DNA from 3 places in the Variovorax sp. Soil_C_33 genome. Region 1 is predicted to be linked to each of the others. Evidence: predicted binding sites of a transcription regulator. Region 1 holds the regulator's gene; each other region holds the start of a gene.
What was found. The regulator FNR, encoded in region 1, switches genes on or off when oxygen is low (the NO sensors DNR and NnrR bind a similar motif). The targets are predictions, from matches to a motif close to TTGATNNNNATCAA.
Positions count from the first base shown of each region.

Region 2: the regulator FNR is predicted to act here: its motif matches at 3,157-3,170, upstream of AC3A6B_RS27005 (universal stress protein).
Region 3: the regulator FNR is predicted to act here: its motif matches at 2,319-2,332, upstream of AC3A6B_RS26870 (TraR/DksA family transcriptional regulator).

Region 1 covers NZ_JBDGJK010000015.1:31,453-37,201, reverse strand. Annotated here, with positions in the region: gene ccoG (cytochrome c oxidase accessory protein CcoG) at 1-697, shown strand, start outside; gene AC3A6B_RS21710 (FixH family protein) at 718-993, shown strand; gene AC3A6B_RS21705 (hypothetical protein) at 999-1,244, shown strand; gene fnr (fumarate/nitrate reduction transcriptional regulator Fnr) at 1,225-1,941, opposite strand; gene AC3A6B_RS21695 (hypothetical protein) at 2,064-2,210, shown strand; gene AC3A6B_RS21690 (sulfite exporter TauE/SafE family protein) at 2,213-2,923, shown strand; gene AC3A6B_RS21685 (hypothetical protein) at 2,938-3,570, shown strand; gene AC3A6B_RS21680 (YgaP family membrane protein) at 3,759-4,007, opposite strand; gene AC3A6B_RS21675 (bifunctional acetate--CoA ligase family protein/GNAT family N-acetyltransferase) at 4,044-5,749, opposite strand, start outside.
Region 2 covers NZ_JBDGJK010000023.1:43,424-49,172, reverse strand. Annotated here, with positions in the region: gene AC3A6B_RS27035 (trypsin-like peptidase domain-containing protein) at 1-16, opposite strand, end outside; gene AC3A6B_RS27030 (universal stress protein) at 30-485, opposite strand; gene AC3A6B_RS27025 (DUF302 domain-containing protein) at 595-987, opposite strand; gene AC3A6B_RS27020 (flavodoxin family protein) at 963-1,577, opposite strand; gene AC3A6B_RS27015 (hypothetical protein) at 1,689-2,024, opposite strand; gene AC3A6B_RS27010 (universal stress protein) at 2,285-3,127, shown strand; gene AC3A6B_RS27005 (universal stress protein) at 3,234-3,734, shown strand; gene AC3A6B_RS27000 (hypothetical protein) at 4,106-4,513, shown strand; gene AC3A6B_RS26995 (bifunctional aminoglycoside phosphotransferase/ATP-binding protein) at 4,569-5,749, shown strand, end outside.
Region 3 covers NZ_JBDGJK010000023.1:20,588-26,336, forward strand. Annotated here, with positions in the region: partial or broken gene AC3A6B_RS26850 (adenosylcobalamin-dependent ribonucleoside-diphosphate reductase) at 1-604, shown strand, start outside; gene AC3A6B_RS26855 (nitroreductase family protein) at 795-1,352, shown strand; gene AC3A6B_RS26860 (hemerythrin domain-containing protein) at 1,349-1,900, shown strand; gene AC3A6B_RS26865 (hypothetical protein) at 1,983-2,138, opposite strand; gene AC3A6B_RS26870 (TraR/DksA family transcriptional regulator) at 2,394-2,750, shown strand; gene AC3A6B_RS26875 (bacteriohemerythrin) at 3,037-3,513, opposite strand; gene AC3A6B_RS26880 (YitT family protein) at 3,542-4,426, opposite strand; gene AC3A6B_RS26885 (hemerythrin domain-containing protein) at 4,603-5,145, opposite strand; gene AC3A6B_RS26890 (MBL fold metallo-hydrolase) at 5,307-5,749, opposite strand, start outside.

The DNA of each region.
Region 1 (5,749 bases):
CTACGACAGCGAGCGTGGCGAACCCCGTGGGGTGCGTTCCAAGAGCAGCAACGCCCGGGCTCAGGGGCTTGGTGACTGCATCGATTGTTCGTTGTGCGTGCAGGTCTGCCCGACCGGCATCGATATCCGAAAGGGGCTTCAGTACGAGTGCATCGGCTGCGGCCTCTGTGTGGACGCCTGCAACACGGTAATGGACAAGATGGCCTCGCCGCGAGGTCTGATCCGCTACGCGACACAGAACGGCATGGCCGGCCATTGGACGCCCAGGCAGGTGCTGCGCCGCGTGCTGCGCCCACGGGTGCTGATCTACACGGGCTTGCTCGCTGCGCTGACGATGGGCGTGCTGGCGAGCCTGGTCGTGCGCATGCCGCTGAAGGTCGACGTGGTGCGCGACCGGGCCTCGCTCGCGCGCATCGTCGAGGGCGGCCAACTCGAGAACGTCTATCGGCTGCAGATCATGAACGCGACCGAGCAGGTGCAGCGCTACCGCATCGAAGCTACGGGACTGCAGGGCTTGAGCGTGTCGCCGCCTGAACCGGTCGAGGTCGGTTCGGCGCAATCGCGTTGGGTCGCGGTGCGCCTGCAGCTTCCCTATGGCAGTGCCACCGCGGGTTCCCACGTCGTGCACTTCGACGTGCGCTCGGCCGACGGCAGCGCGCAGGTGTCGGAGAAGGCGACCTTCCTGGTGCCTCGTTGAGTTCGCTGAAAGGAAACGAGATGAACGATCACGTGATGACTTCCCCGAAGAGCGACCCCTGGTGGCAGTTCCCGCTGCTGTGGATGGTGATGGCCGGGCCCGCCCTGGTCGTCGTCGCCAGCTTCGTGACGCTCTGGCTCGCCCTGCGCACGCCCGATCCGGTGGTGGCGCCGGACTACTACCGAAAAGGCATCGAGATCAACAAGCCACCGGTCGAGAAGAAGCTTATGCCCGCTCTGGCGGGGCGCAACCACGCGGCGACGCCTGACGCCGACCTGCCCGCACCCAAGCGCTGACGGCCATGAAGACGCGCGACTGGATGTCGATTCTCTGGCCCGCCTTCTTGCTGGCGAGCGTGGCCGAACTGCTGGTGTTCGCGCTGGTCGATCCGGGCGACCTTCACTGGCGCGGCGAGGCCGTCGGCCTGTCGCGCCATGCGGTCTACGCGGCCGGCTTCTTCGCCTTCTGGGTGCTGGCAACAGGGTCGAGCGCGTTGACGCTGCTTCTGACCAGGCCAGCCTCCGAGATCAACAACCCGGAGGATTGACGATGCGCCGCAGCGCCTCGGCGTCGACGATGCGAAGGTTGCGCTTCTCCACCTCGACGATGCCATCCTCCATGAACTTGGAGAGCGTCCGGCTCACCGTTTCGAGGGTGAGCCCGAGGTAGCTTCCGATCTCCTCGCGCGTCATGCGCAGCACGAACTCGGAGCGCGAGAAGCCGCGCGCATGCAGGCGCTGCACGAGGTTGAGCAGAAAGGCCGCGAGGCGCTCCTCGGCCCGCATGCTCCCCAGCAGCAGCATCACGCCGTGCTCGCGCACGATCTCGCGACTCATGATCTGATGCACGTGGCGCTGCAGCGCAGCGACCTCGCGCGAGAGTTCCTCGATACGGTGAAAGGGCATCACGCAGACCTCGGCATCCTCGAGCGCCACCGCGTCGCAGGTGTGCTGGTTGTTGACGATGCCGTCCAGGCCGATGATTTCGCCGGCCATCTGGAAACCGGTGACCTGGTCGCGCCCGTCCTCGGTCGCCACGCGGGTCTTGAAGACGCCCGTGCGGATCGCGTAGAGGGAGGTGAAGGGCTCGCCGTTGCGAAAGAGCGTCTCGCGGCGCCTGACCTTGCGCCTCGTGGCCACGATCTCGTCGATGCGTTTCAGCTCGCCCGGCTCCAGGCCCGCAGGCATGCACAGTTCGCGCAGGGTGCAGCTGGAGCAGGCGACCTTGATGTGTTCGGCTTTCATGATGGTGTCGGGGTTTGTGGCCATTCTGTGGTGCGGTGCACCGTGCGGGCTTGACGCACATCAAGGATGGCGGGTCGACCTGGCCGCATAGTGGGTCACCGCCCGCAGACTGACCGCCGCAAATGAACTCTCCTGCCGTCGCCCCCGCCGACTCATCGCTCGTTCTGCCGTCTGCCGACGCCAAAGCCAAGGTCGAGATGCTGTCGCGCTCGATCGCCGCTCTCACGGCGGCTGGTTGTGTCTACATCGGCATGGACCACTTCGTCTGACCATGCAGACCGCACTTGCCAGCACTGCGCTCCTGATGGGATTGATCGGCGGACCCCACTGCGTCGCGATGTGCGGTGCCGCCTGCTCCGGGGTGATCCGCATCGTTCGCGCGCCCGCGAGCGGCGCCGCGATGCTGGCGACCGATGCGCGAGATCCTTCCGTATCCGTGGTCTTCCACGCGGGCCGGATGGCCGGCTATGCGGCCGCCGGTGCGCTGGCCGCGGCGGCGGTGCAGAGCCTGGCCTTCGCGAGCGAACAGGTTGCGGCGTTGCGGCCTCTGTGGGTATTGCTTCACGTGTTCGTCCTCGCCTGGGGCCTGGGGCTTGCCGCCCTGGGGCGCCAACCGCTCTGGGCGCAAGGCATCGGGCGTACGCTCTCGATGCGCCTTCGCCCACTCACCGGTTCGCTCGGTGGATTGCTCGTGACCGGCGCGCTCTGGGTCTCCATGCCTTGTGGCCTGCTCTACTCGGCACTCATGCTCGCGAGCTTGGCCAACGGGCCGCTGCAAGGCGCCTGGGTCATGGCGCTCTTCGCCGCAGGTGGCACCGTGTCGCTGGTTCTTGCGCCCTGGCTGTGGCAGCGCCTGCGCCTGGGGGTCGGCATGGCGCGCAGGGAATGGGGGACCCGGATTGCGGGCGGACTGCTCGCAGCGGTGGCGCTGCAAGCGCTGTGGACCGATCTGAGTCATCAGATTGCGCTCTGGTGCCGTTAGAAAGGGGAGCATTAATGAACAATCGCGCCGTCACGCTCTTCGTCTTGTCGGCTGCGTGGATCGCGCTGGGAGTTCCCTGCGCCGCCCAGCAGGGCGCGGCGCCCCCGCCAGCGCAAGCACGGGCGCAACTCCCGGCGCAGACGCAGCGCTTGACGATGCATGACCGCGCGTACCAGGCGGCGCTCGATGCCGTTTCGGCAACGCGGAAGGCCTCACGGGACGGCGGTGCCGCGCTGGTGAAGGCCAGAAGCTATGCACGCTCGCCCTCCGATCGCAACGCGCAAGCGGCGCGCCGCGCGGCACGGAAGACCCAGTCGTCTGCGCACCACGCCTGGCAAACGGCGCTTGTGGCGGCCGCTCTCGCGACCAGCCGCGCCGAGATCGCGGCCCGGGAGGCGGCGCACGCAAGCGAGCAAGCCTCCATGGCCTGGACCCGGGCACTCGAACAATTCGAAGCAGCGTCCGAGCGAACCCCTGGGGCGAACAGGGCGGAGGCCAAGCGAGCCGCAGCAACGGCCTACGAGGCATTGGGGACTGCGCGCGAGGCCTTGCGTAGCTCGGCGAGGGTCAGCCACGGCGCTGCCGAAGCATCGTGGAGAGCGAGAAAGCAGGCGCTGCAAGGTGATTCGGCCGTGACCGCGCCTTGACGGCGGCCCCCCTTCAACGCAGTGCGAACGAGGCGGCCGCGCCAGGGACATCGCAGTGGCATCAGTCCAGGGTGATCCAGGCAATCAGCGCCTGAAAGAAGAGCCACAGCGCCGCCGCACCGAGCAGCACCAATGCCGCGACGATCATCCACATGGCAGGTCTTCCCAGGCGCTTCGATGGGGCGGCATCACGGCCGTCCTGGCCGGTCTCGGGAGCCGGGGCTGCCACAGGTGCTGACGCCGAACAGCGTGTAGGCGGGACACGCACCCAGCAGGCCCGTCAACAGGGGCACGATGCCGAAATACCCCCATGGGCCGATCGCGCCGGCAACCGACATGCCGATGAGCGCGGCACCCGCGGTGATACGAAGGAGGCGATCGGCGTTTCCGACATTCCGGTTCATTGCGTGTTCTCCATGGAATTCGAGTGCATGCATCGTGCTTCAGTCGCGCCCCGGCGTGCTTGCGTTGGATCAAGGATCGGCGACCGGGCTGCCCAGGGTCTTGACCATGCGCCGCACGCCCGAGCCGGCCGGCTCCGTCGGGTCCGCCTCGAAGCCCAGATCGCGGCAGAGATTCAGCATCCGCTTGTTCTCGCGCAGCACGATGCCCACGAGACGGCCGGTTCCGCGGCTGATCGCGTGGTCAATCAATTGCTGGAACAGAAGCCTGCCAAGTCCCGCGCCCTTGAGATCGGAGCGCACGATGATGGCGAACTCGGCCTCCACCCGGTCGGGGTCGCTCACGGTGCGAGCCACGCCTAGTGTTTCGTGCACGCCCTGCGCGTCGAGCGCTTCGGCAATGAATGCCATTTCCCGGTCGTAGTCGATCTGGGTGAGCCGGGCCAGTTCGCTGCGCGGCAGCTCGCGCCTGGTCTGGAAGATGCGCATGCGAATGTCTTCCGGGTCGAGCCGTTCCAGGAAGCGCCGGTGCTGCGCTTCGTCCTCGGGACGGATCGGCCGTACGGTGATCTCGCGGCTGCTCCAGGTCAGCCTGCGAGCCCATTGCGAAGGATAGGGAAGGATCGCGAAGCGCTCGGCCCCAGCGACTGGCTGTCTCGAGACGCGAATGCGGGCATCCAGGGCAATGGCGCCCGATTCGTCGACAAACAGCGGGTTGATGTCCAGCTCCGCCAGCTGCGGCAGATCGGCGAGCATCTGCGACACGGCGATCAGCACGTCGTAGAGCGCGTCCATCCGGGCCGGCGGATGGTCGCGGTAGCCGGCGAGCAGGCGCGAGACGCGGGTGCGTGAGACCAGTTCGCGCGCCAGGCTGCGGTTGAGTGGAGGCAGGGCGACGGCGCTGTCCGCGGTCACCTCCACCGCGGTGCCGCCCTGGCCGCAGAGGATCACCGGACCGAAGACACTGTCGATGCTGGCGCCAACGATGACCTCCTGCGCGTGCGGCCGGCGCACCATCCGCTGCACGGTGAAGCCATCGACGTGCGCATCGGGCCTCGCGGTGCGCACGGCCTGGAGCATTTCGCTGACGGCATGGTCCAGCGACGCCTGGTCGCGCAGATCCAGGCGCACGCCACCCACGTCGGACTTGTGCGTGATGTCGCGCGAGACGATCTTCAGCGCCACCGGATAGCCGACTTCTTGCGCGGCAGCAAAGATGGCCTGGGCCGACGCGGCCACAGCGATGGTCGGCGCCACCGGCACGCCGTATGCCTTGAGCACTTCCTTGGCCTCCTGTTCATCGAGCCATTCGCGGCCTTCGGCAAGAACCCCATCGAGCTGTCGTCGCGCTGCGGCGAGATCGGGTGCCGCGTTCTCGCTCGCGCTCGGCGCCTCGGTCAGCATCTCCTGATTGCGCCTGTAGGTCTGCAGCATCGCGAAGGCGCGAACGGCTTCCTCGGGCGTCCGGTAGTCGGGCACGCCAGCCTGCTCGAACAGCTGGCGCGCCTGGGCGACAGCGGCGTCTCCGAGCCAGGCGCTCATCACGCGCTGACCGTTCTCGCGCACCAGCGGCAGGCAGGCCCGGGCGATGTCGTCGCTGCGCACGATGGCCGTCGGGGCATGGACGAACAGCACGGCGCCGGCTGACTCGTCGGCGAGCAGGGCCGACAGGGTCGCGGTGTAGCGTTCGATCGGCGCGTCGCCGATGATGTCGATCGGATTGGCGCGTGACCAATTGGATGGCAGTGCGTCGTCCAAGCGCTCCAGCAGCGCATTGC
Region 2 (5,749 bases), on a different contig from region 1:
CGGTGATCCGAAGCACGGGGACCGCTGGCTCAGGCGTCGACGGGCTCGTTGCGCACTAGGAGAACTGGCACGGGGCTGTTGCGTACCACCAGGTCTGCATCGCTGCCCAGGGCCAGGCGGCTGAAGCCGCGGCGTCCGTGGGTGCCCATGACGATCAGGTCGCAACCGGATTTCCCGGCCTCGTCCACCACGACATTTGCGACGCGGCCCTGCATGACTTCGCGCAGGACGGTTTCGGCCTCCACGCCTGCCTCGGTGGCGGTCTTGCGGCTCTTGGCCAGCAGCGCCTCGCCATACGCACGAACTTCGCGCATCGTTGCGTCGAAGCTGGAAGCTGCCGCCATATCCATCAGCATCGGCAGGTTGTCGATGACATGTAGCAGACGCAGTTTCCCCTTCTGATCGGCGGCGAGCCGTATCGCTTCGCGCAAGCCGCGCTGCGCAGTTTCACTGCCGTCCAGGGGGACCAGGATGTTTTGGTACATGAGGTGTTCCTTGTCGGCCGCATCAGAAGGGTGCTCGCCGCCGGCCATGCCGGCGAGCGATCCATTCTTGGCCGGGAGTTCGCCTGGACCTTTGCGCCAGATCAATTTTCTAGGCGCTCAGGCGTGCGCCTGCGCGACGCAGGCGCTGCTCTGCATCGTCGGCGATCGCCTGGATCTCCTTGGCGCTTGTCAGCCCGACCATGGTCTGCGGATTCAGGAAACCGACGATCACGCGTTCAGGCCCATCCTCGCGCACCACCACATTGCAGGGCAGCAGCAGACCGATGTCGGGCTCGGCTTGCAGGGCCCGGTGCGCGAGCCGCGGGTGGCAGGCGCCAAGGATGCGATACGGGCGCGTGTCGATGTCGAGCTTGTCCTTCATCGTGCGCTGCATGTCGATGTCGCTGAGAACGCCGAAGCCTTCGCCCCTGAGCGCGTCAATGACCTTGGCCACGACCTCGTCGAAAGGGGTATGGCTCAGCGTGATGGTGAAGCCGTACATGGAGTATCTCGAGGAGTTGGGGTTGCCGGGCCGGGTTCGATCGCGCCCATCGGAGGGCCTGAGGTGACACGATGATCGTGCGCGTGAGCGGCTGTGCGTCCATTGCGTTGCACACTGGAGAGCCTTATCGCTGTGCCGAACCTCTGCAGGCGCTCGGCGCAGCTGCCGTCTTGGACCTCTCGCGTGGTGAGCGCGATGCTCAGGATGGGAGCGCGACCGATGATCCGGCCGATCTCGGCAATGGCATTGGGCGCACCGCTGCCGCCCATGACCGACACCACGGCCACATCGGGAAGATGATCGCGCCGCCTCGTGACGAAGCTGCGCATCGGTCCGGCAAGTTGCTGTCCCCAGACGGGAGACACCAGCACCACCGTATCGAACCCCCTGGGCAGCGGGCCGTCATACCGAATCGCCGGACACCGTCGGAACAGGGAATCGAGCAGACAGCGCATGTTCCCCAAGGCGCCGCTGCGCGGCCGCACTTCCGCGATCTCGGCGACTTCCCAGCCTTGCCCGTCGCGCAGTAGCTGCGCCACGCGACGGGACGTGCCCGTATAGGAATAGATGACGACAAGAACCTTGGTCATGCGATCTCCGCTGCGTTGATGCGCAATCAATGTAGGAGTCAATCAGTGCCGATGCCCTGCGCTGAATCAAGGCATGAGCGCGACGCAGTCGGCGCCACTCGTTGCCCCTCGTCAGGTGCCGGATCGAAGTCTCCTGCCGCCGTGCCACCAGGCCAGATGGGCGCCGCGCGAGCGCTCCTCCTGCGGCGGCATCCGCGCCGGCTGCTGCACCTGCGTCGCCTCCCGATCCTGCTCATCGCCCAACGCCTTTCGACCGCGTGGCGTGACCTCCAAGGCGATGGCGGGATCCTGGCGCGCGCAGTTGTCGCAATCGACGTGGACGGCTGGAATGAATGCCTTGACGTATCCCATGGCGTCAAGCACCCGCAACCGGTCAATCAGGGCTTTGTCGGAAATGGTGAGGGGGAGCTTCGCCCCGGCGAGCTTCCCCAAGAGATTCATGCACATCGCTGGGTCTCCTTCAGTCTTGAAGCCAAGGAGCGAACAAAAGGGAGGGTTCGGCTGTCATGTCGAGTGAGCGACATGGGCGCCTTCCTGTTTCGCCCCGAATGCTTGACATATTCCATCGTTGTGGCGCGCAGGTTGTTGCGCTGGATCAAGCTTCCAGTGTTCGAGCCATCGATCTGGGCGTGCTGCGCATTTGATCGCCGTCAAGTTGATTGGAGGTGAGGTGGTCGAGGATGCGAACTTCTTCGAAAGGATGACCTATGGACTTCAAGACCATCCTGGTTCACCTGGACCACACGGACAGGTGTTCCGCCCGCGTCGCGCTCGCGGCGGGGCTCGCCAGGGCGCACGGCAGTCACCTGATAGGCCTCGTGCCGACGGGTTTGTATGACGGCGTCATTCCCGCGGATGCGATCCCGACGGGTGTCACCGACTTCATCGCCGAATCGGCGGACCATCTGCGCCGGCGCGCGGAAGCGATCAGTGAAAGTTTCAAGGTCCGGGTGTCCGGGCCGAATCCCGTGTCGCACGAGATTCGACTGACCGATGGGACGGCAGTCGATGCCATCGTGCAGCATGGTCGCTCGAGCGACCTGATTGTGCTAGGCCAGGAGGATCGCTCGGCGAGGTCGGACACACCGGCGCACGGCCTCGTGCCGCGCGTGATGCTGCAGGCCGGCCGTCCTGTGCTGGTCGTTCCCTACGCGGGAATCGCCCAGCCGGAAGCGAGGAACGTGTTCGTCGCGTGGGATGGATCCCGCGCGTCGGGGGTGGCGATGCGCGCTGCGTTGCCGCTGCTGGCCAAGGCGCGCCAGGTGAAGCTCGTTTTCTGCCGCAGACTCGGTCAGCCTCACGAGCCGGCGCGATTGCTTGTTGCCGAAACACTCCAGTGGCTCCAGCGGCACGGCGTCAAAGCAACGGCCGAGGAGGACGTGATCGAGATCGACATCGCAGCCGCGCTGCTTTCGCGGGCCTGCGATCTCGGCGCCGACCTGATGGTGATGGGCGGCTATGAGCACTCGCGCCTGCGCGAGGTGGTGCTTGGCGGCGTCACGCAGCAGATCCTCGCGCACATGACCTTTCCGGTCTTGATGGCGCATTGAACTAGGCGCGTGCGGCAACGCGCCCTGAGTTGACGTGCAGCAAGGTCGAAGGGCCTCCGGCCGCTGAAATTGAGCGAACTTTTACCGTCTCACTCGAAGGATAGTCATGTACCAACGTATTCTGGTTCCCGTCGATGGCAGCCCGACCTCTCTGCGTGGCCTGGATGAGGCTCTTCGCCTGGCCAAGCTCACGGGCGCGACACTGAGGCTCGTGCACGTCGTGGACGAATTGAAGTATGTGACCGGCTTCGAGACCTTCGCGGTCTACAGTTCGGACGTGGTCCCGTTGATGGAAGCAGCCGGCGAGCAGGTTCTCCGGCAGGGGAGGGAGCTTGCGGAGCGCGCCGGGATCAAGGCGGAAACGGTGCTTTTCACCTCGCTTGCGGGTCGCGTATCGGAACTCGTCGTCGAGCAGGCGAGGGCGTGGAACGCCGAGCTCATCGTGATCGGCACGCACGGTCGCCATGGCGTCGGGCGCGTGCTGCTGGGCAGCGATGCGGAACAGGTCCTGCGCATCTCACCGGTCCCCGTACTGGTGGTCAACGCCCATCAGCCAGATGCCGAACCAAGCCGCGCAGCGTCAGCGCCCGCGACGGCCCAGGTGTGAGGCGAGGCTGCTGCGCTAGCCAGCGCTCGGGGGGCGCCCAGGTGTTGCGATGGACAACGCGCAGCTGCATTCCGCGCAATGCCGGCCTTGCGCGCGGTGATGGCCCTCAGACTGGCCTGGCGGGGTGGCGGGTAGCGCAGCGGCTGGCAACGACGGTCGAGAATCTGGCTGCCTCAAGCGGCCAGCCTGATGCGACGAGCCCGATGCGGCGTAGTCGCGATCGATGTGGATCTTGATGCGCGTCAAGCCTGCCATCCGGTGTTGCGCAGAAACTGGGCGATGAGACTTTCCCGCGTCGACGTTGAGCTAACAGCTTGTCATCGGGGCGACCGCCTCCGTCTTGTTCCTCCACGCCGTCCAGGAGTCTGAGCATGCCCACAAAGATCGTCGATTTCTCCGCCCGGTCCAAGATCCTTCGGGCAGAACCCTTCAATGCCCATTTCTGGGAGTGCACGCCCCTGGAATTCAAGGCCTATCTCGGCAGGCCGCGGGAGTTTCTCAGGAGGATGGGCATCGGGCTGCCGGCCGATTGCCGCATCGAAACCACCATAGAAAACCACGACTGGCTCGGCCAGGAGGCCCCCGATTTCGACGGCGAGAATGACACGGTGGTCTGCAATGTGGGAAGCGGCAACGTCGCCCGCCATGTCTACCGAGTCGTCAGCTACGCGCATGACCGGTCGGCGGTCGGGGAGTTCAAGAAGCAGTTGTTGCACAAGGCCAACCAGCAGCAGGTCAAGGAGAAGGCCAGACGCGGCAAGAAGCGCAAGGCGAAGTAGTCTCGTCCGATCCCGCGCTCGGAACGAGTGGACCCAGGCCATGGAGACTGTGGGCATGAAGTTGACGGATTCCGCGGCCGTCGCGGCAGACCGTACGCTGGTGACGGCCCTGCGCGATCGCCTGCGGTCGGACACCGGCCAAGCGGTCGCGCTGGTGGAGACCCACATCTCCTGGGTGCTGCTGACCGCGCAGGTGGCCTACAAGCTGAAAAGGCCTGTCTCCTTGGGTTTCCTCGACTTCAGCACGCTCGCGGCACGCAAGCATTATTGCGAGGAGGAAGTGCGCCTCAACCGGCGGCTTGCGCCTTCGCTGTACCTCGGCGTGGTGCCGGTGACCGGCACCAGGCAGGCTCCGCGCCTGGGTGAAGGCGAAGCCATCGACTTCGTCGTCTGCATGCGGCGCTTTCCCGAGGATGCATTGCTGCAACGCTTGCTGCCGGCCGGGCGGCTGGCGGATGGCCGTCTTGAACAGTTTGCGCAGCGGCTGGCCGCCTTCCACGCCCAGGCACAGGTTGCGGCGCCGGCGTCCGCGTTCGGTGCTCCGACCCGGGTGGGGCGCTCGGCAGTCGATGCCTTGGCACGTCTGCGCGCCGATGATGGCGCGAAGCGCACAAGGAATCTGCAGGCATGGATTTTCGAGCAAAGGAAGGCGTTGCGCACGGCCTGGTTTGCGCGGCAGCGCAGCGGTGCGGTGCGCGAATGCCACGGCGATCTTCATCTGGCCAATGTGGTGCTGGTCGATGACCACCTGACCGCCTTCGACTGCATCGAATTCGATCCTGCTCTGCGTTGGATCGACGTGATGAGCGACGTCGCCTTCCTCACGATGGACCTCAAGGCGCATGGTCGAAAGGATCTCGCGTTCCGCTTTCTCGACGCGTACCTGCAGCACAGCGGCGACTACGCCGGTGTGCCGGTGTTGCGCTTCTACGAGGTGTATAGAGCCCTGGTGCGTGCGCTGGTCGGCCGGCTGCGTGTGCGCGCCGGCGCTGATGCTGCGCCGCCTCTCGAGCCGGACTACCTGGCCTGTGCGGAACAGCAGACCTCAGGCGCCGCGCCGCGCCTGATGATCACGCACGGGCTGTCGGGCTCGGGAAAGTCGACCATGGCCGCGGCGCTGCTCGCGGCCGCCGGCGCGATCCGCATCCGGTCAGATGTCGAGCGCAAACGCCTCTTCGGGCTCGGGGCGCAGCAACGTTCAGCCGAGCAGGGTGCCGAGATCTACACGCAGGATGC
Region 3 (5,749 bases), on a different contig from region 1:
AGCGCGCGAGGGCGCGCCCTCGCGCGGACAACGCCGCGGCCGACTCGATTCGCGCGATGATCGAGAGCCGTCCGACGGGTGCCTTGAATGCCAGCGCGGAGAAGATCGAGTACTGGACACAGCAGGGCCGGCAGACGCTCTATTTGGTGGTGTCCTTCCTGCCCCTGGCCGACGGGCGGGAACGGGCCATCGAATTCTTCATGCCCGTCGGCCAGAGCGGCGAATCGCAGCAGTGGATCACCGCGAGCATGCGGCTGCTGTCGCTGGCCGCGCGCGGGGCTTTCTCGAACGCGCGCTCGCCGACATGCGCAAGGTGGCATGGGACCGTGGTCCCGTGCATCTGGGCCATCACGTGAAGGCCGACGGTAGCCAGGTGCCCATGTGGCACGACTCCGAAGTCGGTGCCATCGCGTACGCGATTCAGAAGTTGATCGCCAAGCGAAGCGGCTCCGCGCCGACGGCACCGGACGTTTCGACCCCGACGGGTGCTGCCTCCCCAGCCTTGATGGGCGCCAAGTGCCCGGAATGCGGCGCCCACGCCATGATCCGAAAGGACGGTTGCGACTACTGCACCCAGTGCGGGCACCTCGGGAGTTGCGGATGAATCCGGCCCGGCGGCCGCGACGCTGCTGCGTGTTTCCGCCATCTTGACCTTCCGGCTCGGGCGGACCATGCTGACCCCGCCCTCTTGCGGACCGCTCTCATGCTCATTTGGGGAATTCGACATGCCTCCTGATACGGACGCCTGCGCTACGACGGCCGTCCTGGCCGATCCGCCTGTCACTGAACGGCAGTTGGCAGCACTCCTGCACACGCGCCGCACAGTGCTGCCCAAGCGGCTTGGCACGCCGGGACCTGAGCGGTCCGAACTCGAGCAGATCCTCGGCGCCGCGGCCGCGGCCCCGGATCACGGCGGCCTGGTTCCGTGGCGCTTTGTCGTCGTGCCGCCGCCGCAACGCGGGCGCCTCGCTGATGTATTCGCGCAGTCCCTGCAGCAAGCCACGCCTGACGAGCGGGGCATGGCGCGCGAGAAGGCCTTTCGCGCTCCGGTCCTGATGCTGGCGATCGTGCGGCTGGGCCCCGACAACGAGGAGATTCCGGCCGCCGAGAGGATCGTGTCGGCCGGATGCGCCATCCAGAACATGCTTCTGACCGCGACGGTCCTCGGCTACGGCTCGGCACTGACCTCCGGCAAGGCGCTGCAATCCGCCGGACTGCGCGCGCTGTTCGCTCTGGACCCCCAAGAGGAACCGCTGTGCTTCATCAGCGTGGGTACCGTCCTGGCCCACGTTGCCGGTGCGGCGCGGCCGGACCTTGAGCGCTATGTTTCCGAACTGGTCCCCGCGCCATGACCCGCTCTTCGCGCCTGGCCTCTCTCATCGCATCGCCAGCGGCCGGATTCGAGCAACCCTTCGAGATGATGGAAGCCTGCCACGAGCGCATGCAGCGCACGCTCGGGCTCCTCGCTCGGCTGCGCGCCCATGTCGCGCGTCACGGTGCAGATGCACAGGCACGGCAGGCCGCCCGCGACGTCATGCGCTACTTCGATATGGCCGCGCCGCAGCACCATCTCGACGAGGAGAATCACGTGTTCCCGACCCTGGCCGGGCGCGGCGATCCTTCCATGCTCGCGCTGGTCGCGCGCCTGCAGCAGGACCATCTTCAGATGGAGGCGCGCTGGCGCACGGTGCGCGCGATCCTCGAACAGCTCCAGCGTGCAGAGATCCAGGCGATCCCGGCGGACAGCGCAGCGCAGATCGATGCATTCACGCGCCTTTATGGAGCTCACATCGAAGCCGAAGAGCAGCTCGCCTATCCGGCTGCGGCCGCGCTGCTCGACGATTGCGCGCGCGACGCGATGGGCGCGGAGATGCGGCGTCGCCGCGGTGCGGCCTCCTGACGGCAGCGACAGTGGGCTCGATCGCCCTGCCGCGCGAGGCGCCCCCCTCGATGCCCGTCAAGCCATGGAAGGTTGTTCGGGATCAACAAGTCAACGGTGAAGCCCACGCAGAATGACTCAAAGTCTGCGCAAGCGTGCCCTGGTTGCGGTGCTGCAAGAGCAGCAAAAGCATGGAACGCAGCATGGCCGCCAGGGCCGAGTGTTCCTCGCGAATGATCCTTGACGTGATGTGGGTCATGGCAGTCTCTCCGGTATCGAGTTGCGCGTGACACACGGCCGATCGGATGGACTTGACCTGCCGCAAGTGCGCGCGCTGTAGGCGCAACGATCACTTCCATTAACGCCGCCTTGCTGCCGACAGGCGGTTGGGGGACTCAAAGCTGGCAGCTGCGCGCAGTTTCGGGGGGCGACGCGGAAGTTGACGCGGATCAAATCCCGTGCGGATGGACCTCCGGATACTGGCGGCCCGTCAACCTCATCCCGGACCACCACCATGAACCACATAAAGCCGGAAGATCTGCAGTCCTTCATCGAGCGTCTGGACATCATGAAGCGGTGGGCGCTCAGCGAGCGCGCCCAGCTGAACGGCGAGCGTCCTGCGCACGGGCCAGCCGCGCAGGGCTCCGGGCCCTGCCCTTCGTCGGCTGGGGAAGTCCACGATGTCACGCCCTTCGCTGCCGTCAAAGTTCGTCGGCCATCGCTGCAGGATATCGAACAGGCGCTCCAACGCATCTCGCTGGGGCGCTACGCGCTCTGCCTCGATTGCGAGCGCGTCATCGCGCGCGAACGCATGCTGATCGAACCGGCGGCCATCCGGTGCCACGCCTGTCAGTTCACGCTGCCCCGCTGAACGCTGGAGCATTGCCGCCGCCCCATCGCCCACGGCGCTCGATCTGACGCGCCACATGTTGACCTTCGGGCGCCAAGGCCCGTCTCGCCAACCCTTGACCTCCGTCAAGGCGAGCGCTGTTGCTCCGTCCACAATTCGGCTCCTCATCCAGGGAGGAAACTGAATGCAGCAGGGACGGCAGCTGATCCTTCGCGGCGCCCAGCATCTGCCACCGCTGAAGGCGGCGATCACTGCACGCCTCACCGGCCGCGGCGGCCTGCAGCTGCCCGGGACCGCCATCTAGCGCTCAGGGCGAGGAAGCGTGCTCCACCGCTGCACGCAAGGCCGACCACACGGGGGGCGTGATCTGCGCCTGCACGTCGGCCTTCGCCGGCACGAACCGCGCACTGCGCAGATGGAGGGCGAGCGCAGCGTCCATTGTCTGCACATGCTTCGCATACCAGTCTCTCAGCTGACGCGCCATATCTCGCACCTGCAACAGTCGACCCTCCTCGGCCTGCAGCACACCTTCGCGCATCACCGAGAGCACAACGCGGTGCTGGATCGCGTGATCCTTGTGCGATGCATAGCCGGTCGTCCGCATCCAGATGTCCTCGCGCGCGAAGTGCTCCGCGGCACACTCGACCAGGTTGCGCCAGGCTGACGGCAGCTGGGTGTTGTCGGCCTCGTCCACCAAGTCCAGGAGCGCGATGAACTCCTTGCGGGCCTGGTCCATGAAGGGCAAGTCGAGCAAGAATGCGCCGGATCGGTCCAGGGCAGCCATGTGATCTCCTTAGTAGAAAGACACAAGGCTATCGGCGCTTGGCGAGTGGCCCCTTGATATGGCTCAACGACCGATCAATCGATTCGCCCAAATCACCTGCATGACCTGCAACACCTCTCAACGACCTCCGTGCTCGAGGGCTGGCAGCTCGGTAGGGCCGGTTGCCCGAGCCGGGCGGTCGGTCCTGCGCCAGGTGATGGCGCATGCTGGTCTCGGCCGCCTCACCGGCGGCGTGAGCCTTGTCCACATGAGCCTGGCCGAACGGCGCTTCGCGTGGCGCGGGTGAGCTCCGTGGCGGCAGACCTTGTTGGCCCGGTCGATGATTCCACACCAGAACCAGATTCACCATCACGGCCGACACGATGGAGTAGGCGACACGGCTCGGTTCGACGAGAGTGAATGCGGCAGCAACGATCGCGGCGTCGCACGCCATTTGCACCGCTCCAGCGCTCCAGCCACGCCGCCGCTGCAGAAACAGTGCCAGCACGCCAAATCCACCCAGGCTGGCACCATGACGGAACAGCACGAGCAAACCGACACCGATCAGCAAGCCCCCGACAATCGCTGCGAACAACGGGTGCGCCGAGTGCACGCTGAGAGCTCTGCCCATTCCTTCGACGCCGAGCGACAAACTGGCGACGACGATGATGGTTTTCCAGGTGAATCGCACTCCGAATACGCGCCAGGCGAATGCGATGAACGGCAGGTTCACGATGAGCAAGGTCCAGCCGAGCGGCCAGCCTGTCGCATAGCTCATCAAGAAGGCCAGACCAGGAATGCCGCCAGTCAACAACTGCGCGCTGCGAAGCATGGCAAGCCCCAGGGCAACCAACAGGATCGCGGTCGCGAAACCCTGCGCGTCGTTCAGCAGTGGGTGTGGTCTTGCGACTTGGACTCGCCAGATTTGATCCATGAAGCAGTGTCGCCCGTGCGGTGAACACAGATCTTGCGCCAGGACAAGGTCTTGGGCTGCGGCCATTCCGCGGGCCGTCGCCGATCTGGACCTGTGCCCGAAGACAGACGCTTCGGACTTTGCGAACGACGCTGTGCGGGTGTCCGAGGGAGCTTTGCCGCCGGATCGAAGCGCCGTCATCTTGCCGCAAGCAACTCGCGCAGCCTCCCATAGGCCTGACTCGGCGCTTCACCGAACAATGGATCCGAACCGGATGGAGCCGCCTGGGCGACGATCTCCCAGTCCTGCGCCTTAAGCAGGCGCGCCGCGCGCGGCAAGATGTTCCTTTCCTCGGACGCAAGGTGGTGCCGGTAGTAAACCAGATAAAGTGCTGCCGCCGCTTCCACGGTCGCGCGCAGGATCAGTGCATCGGCGACGATCTCCTGCAGCCGCGTCACAAGCTCCTCGCCGGCGGCGGCGATTGCGCGGTGCTCCTGCAGCAGGCGATTAATAGGGAGCCGCAGCGCCGGATCGCGCTCGATAAGGAGCGCGAATGCGACGTCCTCGCGCGGATGGTGAAAGCGGTCCCCAAACTCCCGCAGATACGAGACGATCTCGAGCATGAGGTCGACATCCGGATCTTCGCCTTCGTGGAACCTGCTGACCTGCTCTTCAAAGACATCGAGGAGCCGCGAGAAGTTGACATGCTCGGCATGCCATAGCGCGATCGGGTTTGCCATACTGAACCTCCGAAATCCGGTGGAATCCAGGGGCAGTCTAGCCAGCCAAGCGCCGAGCTCCATGATCTGTGTCAGGCAAACTGCTTGACACGTGAAGATGCGGCGTTCTCGGCGTTCTCGGCGTTCCCTCGCGGCGTGCCCTCGTGTCGCGCCCGAGCAAACTAGTGATGGATGGGCAAGGCGTTCAGCGGGATGCGCAGATAGGCAACGCCGTTGTCCTCTGCAGGCGGCAGTTGCCCGGCCCGCACGTTGACTTGAATGGACGGAAGGATGAGCGTTGGCACATCAAGCGTCGCGTCGCGGGCCATCCGCATCGACACGAACTCCTCTTCGCTGATGCCATCGCGCGCATGAATGTTGTGGGCGCGCTGCTCAGCGACAGTGGTCTGCCATTGTGGCTGACGCGTCGCCGGCGGATAGTCGTGACAGACATACATCCTCGTCTCAAGCGGTAGGCCCAACAGGCGCCGCATCGAAGCGTAGAGTTGATGCGCATCCCCACCGGGAAAGTCAGCGCGCGCACTACCGACGTCCGGCATGAACAAGGTGTCGCCGACGAACACCGAGCCGTCCACCAGGTAGGCCATGTCAGCCGGCGTATGGC